Regions from separate parts of the Shewanella sp. DW31 genome, predicted to be linked through region 3. Evidence: predicted binding sites of a transcription regulator. Region 3 holds the regulator's gene; each other region holds the start of a gene.
The links. Region 3 encodes MetJ, which represses methionine synthesis genes. Its sites were predicted from a motif close to TAGACGTCTAGACGTCTA; they were not measured.
Positions count from the first base shown of each region.

Region 1: serA (phosphoglycerate dehydrogenase) is a predicted target of MetJ. The motif match lies at 2,303-2,320, and genes of this name have one in related genera.
Region 2: metH (methionine synthase) is a predicted target of MetJ. The motif match lies at 2,449-2,466, and genes of this name have one in related genera.

Region 1 is NZ_JADWMP020000010.1:129,315-133,726, reverse strand. Features, by position in the region: gene ygfZ (tRNA-modifying protein YgfZ) at 1-830, opposite strand, end outside; gene serA (phosphoglycerate dehydrogenase) at 985-2,214, opposite strand; gene GWI56_RS10740 (DUF2238 domain-containing protein) at 2,369-2,977, shown strand; gene GWI56_RS10735 (LuxR C-terminal-related transcriptional regulator) at 3,372-4,037, shown strand; gene GWI56_RS10730 (curlin) at 4,212-4,412, opposite strand, start outside.
Region 2 is NZ_JADWMP020000001.1:88,076-92,487, forward strand. Features, by position in the region: gene GWI56_RS00395 (iron ABC transporter permease) at 1-221, opposite strand, end outside; gene GWI56_RS00400 (ABC transporter ATP-binding protein) at 218-1,099, opposite strand; cobalamin riboswitch at 1,199-1,375, opposite strand; gene GWI56_RS00405 (histidine phosphatase family protein) at 1,596-2,321, opposite strand; gene metH (methionine synthase) at 2,592-4,412, shown strand, end outside.
Region 3 is NZ_JADWMP020000019.1:6,544-10,955, forward strand. Features, by position in the region: gene GWI56_RS15450 (4Fe-4S dicluster domain-containing protein) at 1-256, shown strand, start outside; gene nrfD (NrfD/PsrC family molybdoenzyme membrane anchor subunit) at 259-1,206, shown strand; gene GWI56_RS15460 (sulfite exporter TauE/SafE family protein) at 1,313-2,056, opposite strand; gene metJ (met regulon transcriptional regulator MetJ) at 2,191-2,505, opposite strand; gene metB (cystathionine gamma-synthase) at 2,717-3,880, shown strand; gene GWI56_RS15475 (bifunctional aspartate kinase/homoserine dehydrogenase II) at 3,892-4,412, shown strand, end outside.

The sequences.
Region 1 (4,412 bases), on a different contig from region 3:
TGCACAAACTCAATGATTTGGCCTCCACGACGGAAACTGTCTTCCATCGCGATTTCAAGGCCAGACTCTAGGCTGATTTGCTGCTCAGTGTGGCCACGTAAGATATACAGGGCGCGTTTATTACCACCGCGATATTTCATTCGCGCTATGGTTTCTTGTCCCATGTAACAGCCCTTATTGAAGCTGATACCGTTAACCGCTTGTAGATTACACATCTGCGGTACGTACTGACTGGCATGGCTGGCGGCAAGGTTGGGGTAACCTGCTGCAATCTCTAACGCTTGCCATGCACTGGCGTCAAATACACTCAGTTCCGATTGCGCAACTAAAGCTGCTGCGGCATTTGGTGTTAATACTAAAATAAAACGTTCAGCGTCTTTTAAAATCGCACCATTTTCAATGAGTGTGAGTTCTTGCTGAATATCACCAAAATGCTGTTTCACAAATTGGCTTGCCTGTTCACCGGCAACCCCGAGCAGAGTCCACTCAGCGGATGCATTGCTTAAGGTGGCTTTACTAAACACGGCATATTTTTGTAACTGGGGTAAATCGACTTCGATGGCATCCTTTGGCATCAACATAAAGAGTGCATCTTGAATGGCAAAGGTTCTGAAACTGGCCAGCATTTTACCTTTAGGATCGCAATGCGCGCCCCAGCGCCATTGATCTGTGGCCAATGAGCTGATGTCTGTGGTCACTTGGCCATGGATAAAACTGCGGCCTTGTTCTCCAACGACTTTGATGAGGCCCAAATGAGATAAGTTGGCAAGCATAAGTGGAGGCAAGGTAGCGTCCAGATCCCAATGGGGCGTAGAAACTGAAATAGTCATAGCGAGATCCTGAAAATGAAGACGATGTGAGAGGCTAGATTGTAACGGAATTCCAGTTGGCTCAAAAGCATAAGGCGCACATATCTGTGAATGATCTGTCCGCCTTAATATGTGTGCTTTAGTCGATAGGCTTAAAGCGAGTGGAGTTTAAAGTTTAAAACAGCACGCGGGTACGCAATGTACCTTCAATGGCTTTGAGTTCAACTAAGGCTTCTTCCGCTTGAGTTGTGTCGACTTCCATCACGACATAACCAATTTCTGCGGTGGTCTGCAAATATTGGGCGGCGATGTTGATGCCTTTTTCCGAGAAGGCTTGGTTGATCTTGATCAACACGCCCGGACGGTTTTGGTGAATATGCAGCAAGCGCGAGGTGCCTTTATGCGTTGGTAATGACACTTCAGGGAAGTTAACCGCAGAAACGGTTGAGCCGTTGTCTGAGTATTTAGCGAGCTTACCCGCGACTTCAATACCAATGTTTTCTTGGGCTTCGGCCGTGCTACCGCCGACGTGCGGCGTGAGGAGAACATTGTCTAAACCGCGTAGAGGACTGATAAATTCATCGTCATTCGATTGTGGTTCAACGGGGAATACATCGATTGCGGCACCTGCGAGGTGACGTTCTTTTAACGCAAAGGTTAAAGCTTCAATATCGACTACAGTACCGCGTGATGCGTTGATAAAGATGCTGCCCTTTTTCATTGCTGCAAACTCGGCAGCGCCTATCATGTCTTTTGTTTGTGGAGTTTCAGGGACATGTAAGCTTACTACATCAGCTTGTGCTAATAGGAGTTCCAACGAATGGACTTGTTGTGCGTTACCTAGTGGCAGTTTGTCTTCGATATCGAAGAACACGACGCGCATACCTAAGGTTTCCGCCAGAATGCCAAGCTGAGTACCAATATGGCCGTAACCAATCACACCTAAGGTTTTACCACGCACTTCATAGCTGCCCGCTGCGGTTTTCATCCAGCCGCCACGGTGAGCGATAGCGTTGCGTTCAGGGATACCCCGCATCAACATAATGATTTCGCCAATCACGAGTTCTGCAACACTGCGCGTGTTTGAGAAGGGTGCGTTAAATACTGGGATACCAAGGGATTCGGCGGTGGCAAGGTCAACTTGGTTGGTTCCAATACAGAAACATCCAATCGCGATTAACTTCTCGGCACGTTTCAGCACCTCAGCAGTTAATTGGGTACGCGAACGAAGTCCCACAAAATGCGCATCTTTAATGGACTCAAGTAAGGCTTCATCGCTTAAGGAAGCTTTGTGGTATTCGATATTGGTGTATCCCGCACGTTCAAATACATCGACCGCAGATTGGTGGACGCCTTCCAACAGCAGGATCTTGATCTTATCCTTGTCCAGCGAATGTTTCGCCATGATATGGGTACCCTCTAATTAATAGAAATGTTTCTTATGATATGCTCACAACCTTCACCCACCAAAGTAGCACTTTTTTTGCTCAGTGTGGAGGGCTAGATGGCTAAAGTTAATATTCTAAATTTAGAACAATATCGCATAAGAGGAAGAAACATTGAATAACAAAATCGCATGGTGCGGTATTTACCTCTCAGTTTTGGTGTGGTCGGCGATAAAACCCGCAGATCCTTTCACATGGTGGCTCGAAGCCTTGCCTGCATTGATTGCTGTACCGATTTTATTCTTTACTCGTAAACGTTTTCCACTAACACCTTTAGTGTATTTTCTCGTCTTAATACACTGCTGTGTGTTGTTTGTAGGCGCTCATTATACTTACGCTGAAGTGCCGTTATTCGACACGATTGCCGATTGGATGGGTTCAGAACGTAATAATTACGATAAAGTGGGTCATTTTGCGCAAGGTTTTATCCCAGCCATGCTGGCCCGTGAAATTATGTTGCGTAATCAAGCTGTCAAACCTGGGGCTTGGTGTGCGTTTCTTGCCACTTGTTTTGTGCTCGCTTTTTCGGCGTTTTATGAACTGATCGAATGGTGGGTTGCCGTGGCAACCGGCGAAGGGGCTGAAGCCTTTTTAGGGACTCAAGGCTATGTATGGGATACCCAATCCGACATGTTTCTTGCCCTCATTGGCGCAATTGTCGCGTTAGCTTTACTGTCTCGTTTTCAAGATAAACAAATCGCGAGACTCAAGCAGAGGATTTAGCGGCTAAAAGTGGGTGATGCTCTCTGTTCGAGTTGTAAGACTTTCTTCCCTGAAATGTATGGTGTGAGTGTGATGACATTGAGTTGTCATACTTTAGTGTTGTTATTGTGTTTTCTTTGTGTTGCAACTTTGGGTTGATAACGTCATAGTTGGAAAGTATTAGGTGCTGGGCGTTGGCCAAGTAAAACGGTATTTTTGACTGTTATTCCATTTTATTGTGGTGAGTTAGTCGAACCTACTAGCATTAAACAGGGAATAGTACATTTGGGTGATGTTTTTCAATCGTTAACTAGTCAGAATTAACTAGGTTAATGGAATGTTGAAAAATCTAACTAAAAAGACGAGTCAAACATACCATTTTGCAATAGAGAATACTTTTCAGGGAGGAGAGTCATTGAGCACAATTAATGAATTGGTTTTTTTACACCAAATGGCCGCGCCATGTCATTTAGCGTTACTCGCTGAATCCATTGGTTTGAAAACGCGTATAGTAAAGCATGCGGCTGAACTGGATTTAGACAAGAGTCGCCGTAGTTTTTATCTGATCACCCAAAAAGGTTCAGCATTAGATAACAAAGGGATACCTCTGTTAGCTTCGCGATTAGTGTCACATTTTCCTGTGGCGCTGTATCAAGTTGAGCGTGACTCCTTAGACCAAGAATCTGCAATGTTACTCGGCATTCGAGGTATTTTATTTGCCGATCAACGTATGGATCTGATGTTAACGGGTTTACGTAAAATGGTGGCAGAGGAACTTTGGTACGATAGAACTTTACTAAGCAAAATGTTCCGCCGTGTTGTACAAAAGTTAGAAGGTAATAATGAAATGCCCTCTGATACTGTAGCTATGCTGCAGATGCTGACATCCCGTGAACGCACTATCATTCAATTCGTATCGAGTGGTGCGAGAAATAAAGAAATCGCTCATAGGTTATGTATCAGCGAACATACAGTGAAGGCACATATTTCTTCTATTTTCCGCAAGACCCAGTCTCGTAATCGGGTTGAGCTTTTACGTTGGGCGCAAACCTATCAAACTCACTTTGAGCTGTGCAGTTAGTCAGTTAAAGATATTGGTCGTTAGCTTTTCGCTGTGAGTGGTTAATGTTAATGATTACTAGCATATCAACATAGAAAAGCGGGAATGTTTATTTAAACATTCCCGCTTTTTGTTTAACACCCTTTTTATAAACCACCACCAAAGAGTTTAGCTGTGGTGGTTTAACAGTATTGACTAGTATTGCACTACAGTGGCAACGTTCATATTGCCTGATTGGTTCACGTTGATGCTGTTGTTAGTGCCCGCTTGAGAACCTAACACTAAGTTGTCATTACCCGTTTGAGTGATTGACAGGCTGTTATTGTCACCGCTAACGCCAAATGAATTTGAAGCAAATGAAGTGTCGTTATCGCCGCCTACCCAGTTACCGTTACC
Region 2 (4,412 bases), on a different contig from region 3:
CGCTCAGTCATGCCATTGGCTTGAGTGAGGTTCGTCTCCTTATTGATAAATACTTGAATAACATCCGTAAAACTGATGTTCGCCGCACCAAAACTCGTCGCGGCAATAGGCGTTATCAAAGTGATGATACCTAATACGAGCAGCATCAGTTGTTGTCTCGTCAACGGTGTCACGATACGCCCCAAATATGAGATGAAATATTGTTTACTCCCCTGAGTCATCCACCCTCGCCTCGCTCGTTCAGGCCATGATCTACATGGTGGTAACCATAAAAATAGCTGATTAAGGGCTTTTTATGTTGTGGATGGGGCGATACCTGAGCACACACGCCAAACACATCGCCAATTCGCGCCTCGGTTAATACTTCGGTTGGCGTCCCCATAGCGCTGATTTCCCCGTTATGGATCAACAACAAACTGTCGCACAGGGCACTGGCTAAATTAAGATCATGAATAGAGGCAATCACGCTAATCCCAAGACTACGCACCAATTCGAGGATTTGAATTTGATAGCGCACATCGAGGTGATTCGTTGGCTCATCAAGGATTAAAAGCTGTGGCTGCTGCACTATGGCGCGGGCAATCAAGGCGCGTTGCTTTTCACCGCCGGATAAGTGCTCATATTGTTGGTGCATCTTATGGCTCAAGCCAACTTTCTCTAAAGCCTTAGCAATACGCTCAGTATCACAGCTCGAATTGGTATCGAACATGCCCTTGTGGGGCGTTAAGCCCATGCTGACCAATTGCTCTGTGGTGAGGTCAAAATAGTGCGGTGTATCCTGCTGCACTACGGCAACGCGACAGGCAAACGCCTTGGGCGACAAGCGCTCAATATCTTGATCAAAAAGAGTAATGTTGCCCTGAGTTGGGCGAACAAACCGATACAAACAGCGCAGTAAACTGGACTTGCCCGCACCGTTAGGGCCAATCAGCCCCAGCATCTGCCCCGTTGGCAGCGTGAAGTTAATATTGGAAAGAATGGTTTTGCCATCGATACACCAGCTCAACTGGCTCACATTGAGCGCGACTGACGGGCTCAATGACGGGTTAGTGTCACTGTCATTCACGGGGCTGTTAGTTTGGATTGCGGAAAGTTTCACCTAAGCGGCGCTCCTATCGAGTCCAAACCTGTATAAAAAAAGGTTGTGCATATTGTCATCTGCTCCCTCGAGTCACCCGCTCGAGAACTAAGGCTGCACGCAGCGATAACAGAAATAGGCAGGTCTCCTGACTCGTAGGGAAGAAGATTCGAGATCTTTTTCACTACTCACAGTTGCGGGCACAGTTCGGGCTGACTGACGAGCAGCTCCCCGATTCCCTATTATGTTTGGGTTGATATGCTCTTTGTTAACAACGCCACTTGAATTAAAACAACGGAGCGATTCGAACAAAGAGAGTCTATTCCCAACACCTATTTCTGCGACGTTATCACTCATTGCGCATGTAATACGCTATCTCGTTCAAACGTCAGGGAAAAGCATTATCCTACATCTATCCCATTAGGCAATGCTGTTTAAATCAGAATATTTTCATGTCAGCTTATTCTCGCCAAACGATCACGCCTACATCATAACTCCTAGGTCGTGAAATAAGGCCTCAACACCTGCGCCCACTCGGCCAATCTAAACGCCAATAGCAGGCACCCTGTTCATCTTGCAGCACATTAATGCTCACCACGGCCGCCACGGTTAAATCGAGTTGACTATAAAACCCCACCGCCCGTTCAACCCCTAAGGCACGCGCCATTAAGTGACGGATCACCCCGCCGTGGGTCACGACCCACACTTGAGTGGCTGGCATATTGTCAGTGGTTTCATTAATGGCACTGTTTTCATTACCCATTTTATGTGAGTCAAGGGTCAATCGTTCAAACTCGGCGGCGAGTATCTGGTCAATCGTCCCATTCACCCGCGACTCAAAACTTGCCATAGTTTCACCATTAGGCGGCGGAGTTTGCCAAGGGTTTTGCCAATACGCCGCTAAGTGTTCGCCCTCTTGTTGATACAGTTCATCGAGCCGACAACCGTCCCAATCACCAAAATCAATTTCCTGTAAACCCGACAAACACTGCGCCTGCAATGGCCTTGACTCAGATATCAGTGCCGCCGTCGAATGCAGCTCGGCGGCAAAAGCGTGGGCAAAATCGGCGCAGCGGCGTGAAGTCGAGCTATAAATCGCGCTACACACGCTGGCCTGTGACTCAACTGCTGCCGACATTTGTTGCCAACCCTTTTTGCTTAAAGGCACATCCACACGACCCCGCAAGATCGCGCCGCCTTCACACTCACCGTGGCGTAACAATAACAATCGAACTTGTTTCATATATGCCTTTTTAGTTAGGGACTAGATGCTAGAAACTCAAGCCGAGGGCCTAAATTCTAGATTCTCGATTCTCGCTCCTAATGCCTTTGACTTTCATCTTGCCCTGACAATCATAAGTCGCGTATTATGGACGTCTATACGTTTAAATGTCCAAAACAAATTTTTAAGAGCAAGTATTCAAAAAAATGTCGGCTGACGACAATAAAATGCACTTAGCATAACAATGGCCGATTTTTGGACTTAACTTAGCTGTATTTAAGGTAATTATTTATGACGATACCCTCAACCAAAGCCAGCCAAATATTAGCAGACATTCGCAAACAGCTTGCAGAGCGCATTCTGATCTTAGACGGTGCCATGGGCACTATGATCCAAGGCTACAAGCTGGAAGAAGAGGACTATCGCGGCGAACGCTTTAAAGATTGGCATACGGATGTCAAAGGTAACAACGACCTCTTGGTCTTATCGCAACCCCACATCATCAAACAAATTCACACCGACTACTTAAACGCCGGTGCCGACATCATTGAAACCAACACCTTTAACGCCACCACCATCGCCATGGCCGACTACGACATGCAGTCGCTGTCCGCCGAAATTAACTTAGCCGGCGCGCGACTCGCCCGTGAAGCCTGTGATGAAGCCTTTGCTGCCACAGGCATTCCACGCTATGTCGCCGGTGTGTTAGGCCCCACTAACCGTACGTGTTCGATTAGCCCTGATGTGAACGACCCAGGCTATCGCAACGTCAGCTTCGATGAGTTAGTGACTGCTTACAAAGAATCCACTAAGGCGCTGATTGAAGGCGGCGCGGATATCATTATGGTCGAGACCATATTCGATACCTTAAACGCCAAAGCCGCGCTGTTTGCGATTGAATCCGTATTCGATGACTTATTTGGTCAGCATTCTAAAGACAGATTGCCGATCATGATTTCGGGCACCATTACCGATGCCTCTGGCCGCACACTGACAGGCCAAACGACCGAAGCCTTTTACAATTCCCTTCGCCATATCAAGCCCTTATCTATCGGTCTTAACTGTGCACTTGGGCCAAAAGAATTGCGCCCGTACGTCGAAGAATTATCCCGTATAGCCGAATGTTATGTGTCGGCGCATCCGAATGCAGGCCTGCCGAACGAGTTTGGCGGTTACGATGAAACCCCAGAAGACATGGCGAATGTGATCGAAGATTGGGCGCGCGAAGGCATGCTCAATATTATCGGTGGTTGTTGTGGTAGTACGCCTGAACATATCCGCGTGATCCGCGAAGCGGTGAGCCGCCATGACCCGCGTATTTTGCCAGATATTCCCGTCGCTTGCCGCTTAGCCGGTTTGGAACCACTGACTATCGACGCCCAATCCCTGTTCGTTAACGTGGGTGAGCGCACCAACGTTACAGGTTCGGCCAAGTTTTTAAAATTAATCAAAGAAGGCAAGTTTGAGCAAGCGCTCGATGTGGCCCGCGAGCAGGTCGAAAGCGGCGCGCAAATCATCGACATCAACATGGACGAAGGCATGCTCGATGGCGCAGAGATCATGCACAAGTTTTTAAACTTGATAGCCTCTGAGCCCGACATCAGCCGCGTACCTATTATGATCGACTCCTCTAAGTGGGAAGTGATCGAAGCTGGCCTCAAATGTATTCAAGGCAAGGGCATAGTTAACTCGATTTCCCTTAAAGAAGGCGAAGCCAAGTTTATCGAGCAAGCAACACTGGTGAAACGCTACGGCGCGGCGGCCATTATTATGGCGTTCGATGAGCAAGGTCAGGCCGATACTAAGGCGCGTAAAATCGAAATTTGTACCCGCGCCTACCGCGTGCTGGTCGACAAGGTCGGTTTTCCGCCCGAAGACATCATCTTCGACCCGAACATTTTCGCCATCGCCACGGGTATCGATGAACACGACAACTATGCCGTCGATTTTATTGATGCCATAAAAGCGATTAAAGCGACCCTGCCCTATGCAATGATTTCGGGCGGCGTGTCGAACGTGTCGTTCTCGTTCCGCGGTAACAACCCAGTGCGCGAGGCGATCCACGCCGTTTTCCTGTACCACGCCATCAAAGTCGGCATGGATATGGGCATT
Region 3 (4,412 bases):
TAAAGTGCGCTTTATGAACCCAGAAACCAAGGCGGCGGATAAGTGTAACTTCTGTAAAGACAGTCGTTTAGCACGGGGCGAAGAGCCAGCGTGTGTGACAGTGTGTCCAACCGATGCCTTAGTGTTTGGTGATGCCAATGATCCAAGCAGTGAAGTGGCCATCATGCTCAACACTAAAATCACTTACCAAGATAAAACCCATTTGGGCACTAAACCTAGGGTATATCGCGTTCCTACCAAAAGAGGGGGGATTTGATTATGAACAATACTTGGGGCGACATGGCGCAATATGATCCTGTCACTTGGCACTGGGTCATCGCCGTTTACCTGTTTATGGCGGGGTTATCCGCGGGCAGTTTACTGATTGGCATTGGTTTGCGCTGGGCGAATAAGGAACTCAGCGCGGGAGCTGAAAGCAGCATTCTTAAGGCGGCAGCCATTATTGGGCCTGTGGCAATTAGCTTAGGTCTAGCTTGTCTAGTGTTTGATTTAACCAAACCATTCCACTTTTGGTTGATCTTAATTCACTATAACTTCCAGTCTGTGATGGCAATCGGGGTGCTGGCGCTGCTGGCGTATTCTCCCTTAGCTTTTGCGTACGCCATTATTGTGCTGCGGGATGACTTACCAAAATGGGGTTTGGGTTTCCTAACACCTATCGCTAAGTTACTTATGCCATTTCGAAAGCTGATTGAAGTATTGTTGTTTGTCCTCGCCATTGGCGTAGGGGCTTACACTGGCTTCTTAATTTCGGCGATGAATGCCTATCCTATGCTCAACACTGCGGTACTGCCTGCGCTGTTTTTAGTGTCGGGTTTATCGGCGGGCGCTGCGGCAAACGCGGTACTGGCACTCTTGCTGTTTAAGACTGACAGCCACGATAAAACCTTAGTCAAGATGCACGGGTTAGAGTTGCCTGTGATGGCAATTGAAATCTTGTTCCTGTTCATGTTGTTCTGCGCCTTGTACTTCAAGGGCGGCGCGGCTGCTGCGGCCTTAGCGTCGTTAACCTCTGGGCTATGGGCAAGCGTGTTCTGGATAGGCGTTGTCGGTATCGGCTTTGGTATTCCATTGCTGTTTATGCTGCTACCAGCCGCGACTCGCCACACTAAGGGCGCAATGATCATGGTGGCTTGTGCGAGCTTAACGGGCGTACTCGCCTTAAGACACTTTATTGTGTACGCAGGGCAAAGCTATTTAAGCTGAATGTAAGCTGGCTTTACATATTGATAGATAAAGAAAAAGCACTGGCAATGTCAGTGCTTTTTTATTGTTTGAATTTTGAGAAGGTTTGCCAGTACAAGCGGGACGCTTATTGGGGTAAGAGTTCGATAACTGACTTCACCGTTAGCACTAAGGCGCTGATACTGCACAGGACTAACGTTGCCATCTTTGTCTTCTCTTTATCGACACGGCCCACTAATCGTCCTGCGACTAAGTAACCTAAAATCACTGAGGGGAGCAGCATCAACGACAGCCACAGATGTTTTAATTCTAATAAGCCAGTGATCGCTAAAATGATCAGTGCAATCATGGAGCTAAAAATGAAGAAGGCCGACAGCGCTGCGCGAAACTGCGAGGCATCTTTGCCTGCCAACAAAATCGCCATCGGCGGGCCACCAATCGCGGCGATATTGCCGAAGATCCCTGAAACCACGCCCGCACCGAAGAGGGTTTTCTTATTCACTGGCAGGCTGAATTTATACAGGCTGAGGATCACTGCGACAGTCACAATGGCGGCGATGGATAAACCCAGTATGGGTTGAGGCGCAAACAGCAACAGGCTCGCGCCGATAAAACCACCGGGCACGCGACCTAGGAGCGCATATTGCAAGCCATTGAATTCTAAGTGACCGCGTTCACGCACTAAGGTCAGCAGGGCGATGGAGAAACCCATAGCAATAACAGGCGCAGGTACAAGTTGTGGATCGACGATATACAGCAAAGGACTGGCGACAACCGCAAGCCCAAACCCAATAAGACTTTGGGTTAAGGCGCCCAGAAACACGACCAGCGAGGCTAAGGCGAGTGTCTGTGGATCTATCATAGAAAACATAGGATTTCCTATATCCCAAACCAACTCAAGATGGTGAAATTTAAAGTTTGAAGTCGCTTGGGTATAAACAAAAAGGGATCGTTAACGATCCCTATTGATGAGCACTGTGATATGACTTTGAAAGCGATGAGTCGCTATTCCATGTCTTCCCACTCGATTCCCATTTGATCCATCAACAACTTGGCTTCGGCGGGAATGCTGTCTGGGTTATCTTTTGACAGATCTTCATCGTTGGGCAATGGCTGGCCAGTGTAGGCGTGCAAAAATGCCTCACACAACAGCTCGCTGTTGGTGGCGTGACGCAAATTATTGACCTGACGACGAGTACGTTCGTCCGTGAGGACCTTAAGCACTTTGAGCGGAATAGACACAGTAATTTTTTTTACTTGTTCATTCTTCTTGCCATGTTCAGCATAGGGGCTGATGTATTCCCCATTCCATTCAGTCATTGACTCACCTGTTATAACGCTAAATTCGGGGCAGATTTTAAACCCTTACAAAGAACAGTCAAATTATTGCTACTATTTCTTTGTGATTGCAAACAGATTTCTTTATGTTCAGACGTCTAAACGTCTTCACGCCTATTGACGATGGCGTTGGGCTTAGGTACATTTAGACGTCCAGACATCTCTATCAGTCTACCGAATTTAGGAGTCCCCCATGGCAGAGCGTCAATTAGCCACACTGGCAGTGCGTCAGGGTATCGAAAGCGATACTCAATATGGTGCAGTTGTGCCACCGATTTATTTGTCGACTAATTACGCTTTCGATGGTCATAAAAATCCCCGCGAATTCGATTACAGTCGTTCAGGCAACCCAACGCGCTGCATTTTAGGCGAAGCATTAGCGCAATTAGAAAAGGGCGCCACTGGCATAGTGACGTGCACTGGCATGGCGGCCATCACCTTAGTGACCACTTTGCTCGGCCCCGATGACTTATTAGTTGTACCCCATGATTGCTATGGCGGTTCCTACCGTTTATTTACCAACTTGGCGAAGAAAGGCCAGTTTAAGCTCATTGTGGTCGACCAAACCGACAGCCAAGCGTTAGCCGCCGCCATTGCGCAGAATCCTAAGATGGTGTGGCTCGAAACCCCATCGAACCCGTTATTGCGTGTGGTAGATATCGAAGCCATTGCTAAGGCGAGCCATGAGGTCGGCGCGCTGGTGGTGGTCGATAACACCTTTTTATCGCCGATATTGCAACAACCCCTATTGTTAGGCGCGGATATCGTTATCCACTCCACCACTAAATATATCAATGGTCACAGCGATGTGGTCGGCGGCGCTGTGGTCGCCAAAGACGCGCAAATCGGCGAAAGCTTACATTGGTGGTCGAACACTCTAGGCTTAACGGGGTCAGCCTTTGACAGTTATCTGACCCTGCGCGGCCTACGTACCTTAGCGGTGCGTATTCGCGAGCATCAAGCCAATGCCCAGCGTATTATTGAGGTATTAACGCAAAGCCCTGTGGTGAGCAAAGTCTATTACCCAGGGCTTGCGGATCATCCAGGTCACGCCATTGCGGCCAAGCAACAACAGGGCTTTGGCGCTATGCTGAGCTTTGAGCTCAAAGGCGGCGAGGCCGAAGTGGTGGCCTTTTTAGGTGCACTCAGCTTATTTAGCGTGGCGGAAAGTTTAGGTGGCGTCGAAAGTTTAGTGGCAGTGCCCGCCACTATGACCCACAGAGCCATGGAGCCGCAGGCGCGCTTCGAGGCTGGTATTAAGGACACCCTATTGCGTCTATCGGTGGGTATTGAAGATGCCGCCGATTTAGTTGCAGATATTCAAGCAGGATTAGCCGCCGTTGCGGCTTGTCAGTAGAGGAATAATAGATGGCACGTTGTCACTTACATAAATTTGGTGGCTCCAGTTTAGCGGATGCCGATTGTTATCGTCGAGTTGCCCATATCCTGTTAACCCACGGTCATAGTGATGATCTCGTGGTGGTCTCTGCGGCGGGTAAAAGCACGAATTTCCTGTATAAATTATTAGCGCTGCGTGATGCGGGTCAGCTATGGCAAGAAGAATTACAAGTGCTGATCAGTTACCAACAGGGGTTGATTGAGCAGTTGTTGTCGAATGAACAAGCCCGAGATCTGCGTGAGCGTTTGGCCACTGATAAAGCGCAACTCATCAGCTTGTTGTCCTTAGACGAGCGCAACGAATACCAAATCAATCATGTGGTGAGCTTTGGCGAACGTTGGTCGGCACGTTTAATGGCGGCGCTACTGCGCGAATCTGGCGTGGCGGCAAGCCATGTGGATGCCTGTTCAATTTTAGTGGCCGATGAAGCCGCTGTGCCGCAAATTCGGGTACAAGAATCCCGCGCTAAAGTACAAGCCCTATTAGCCGC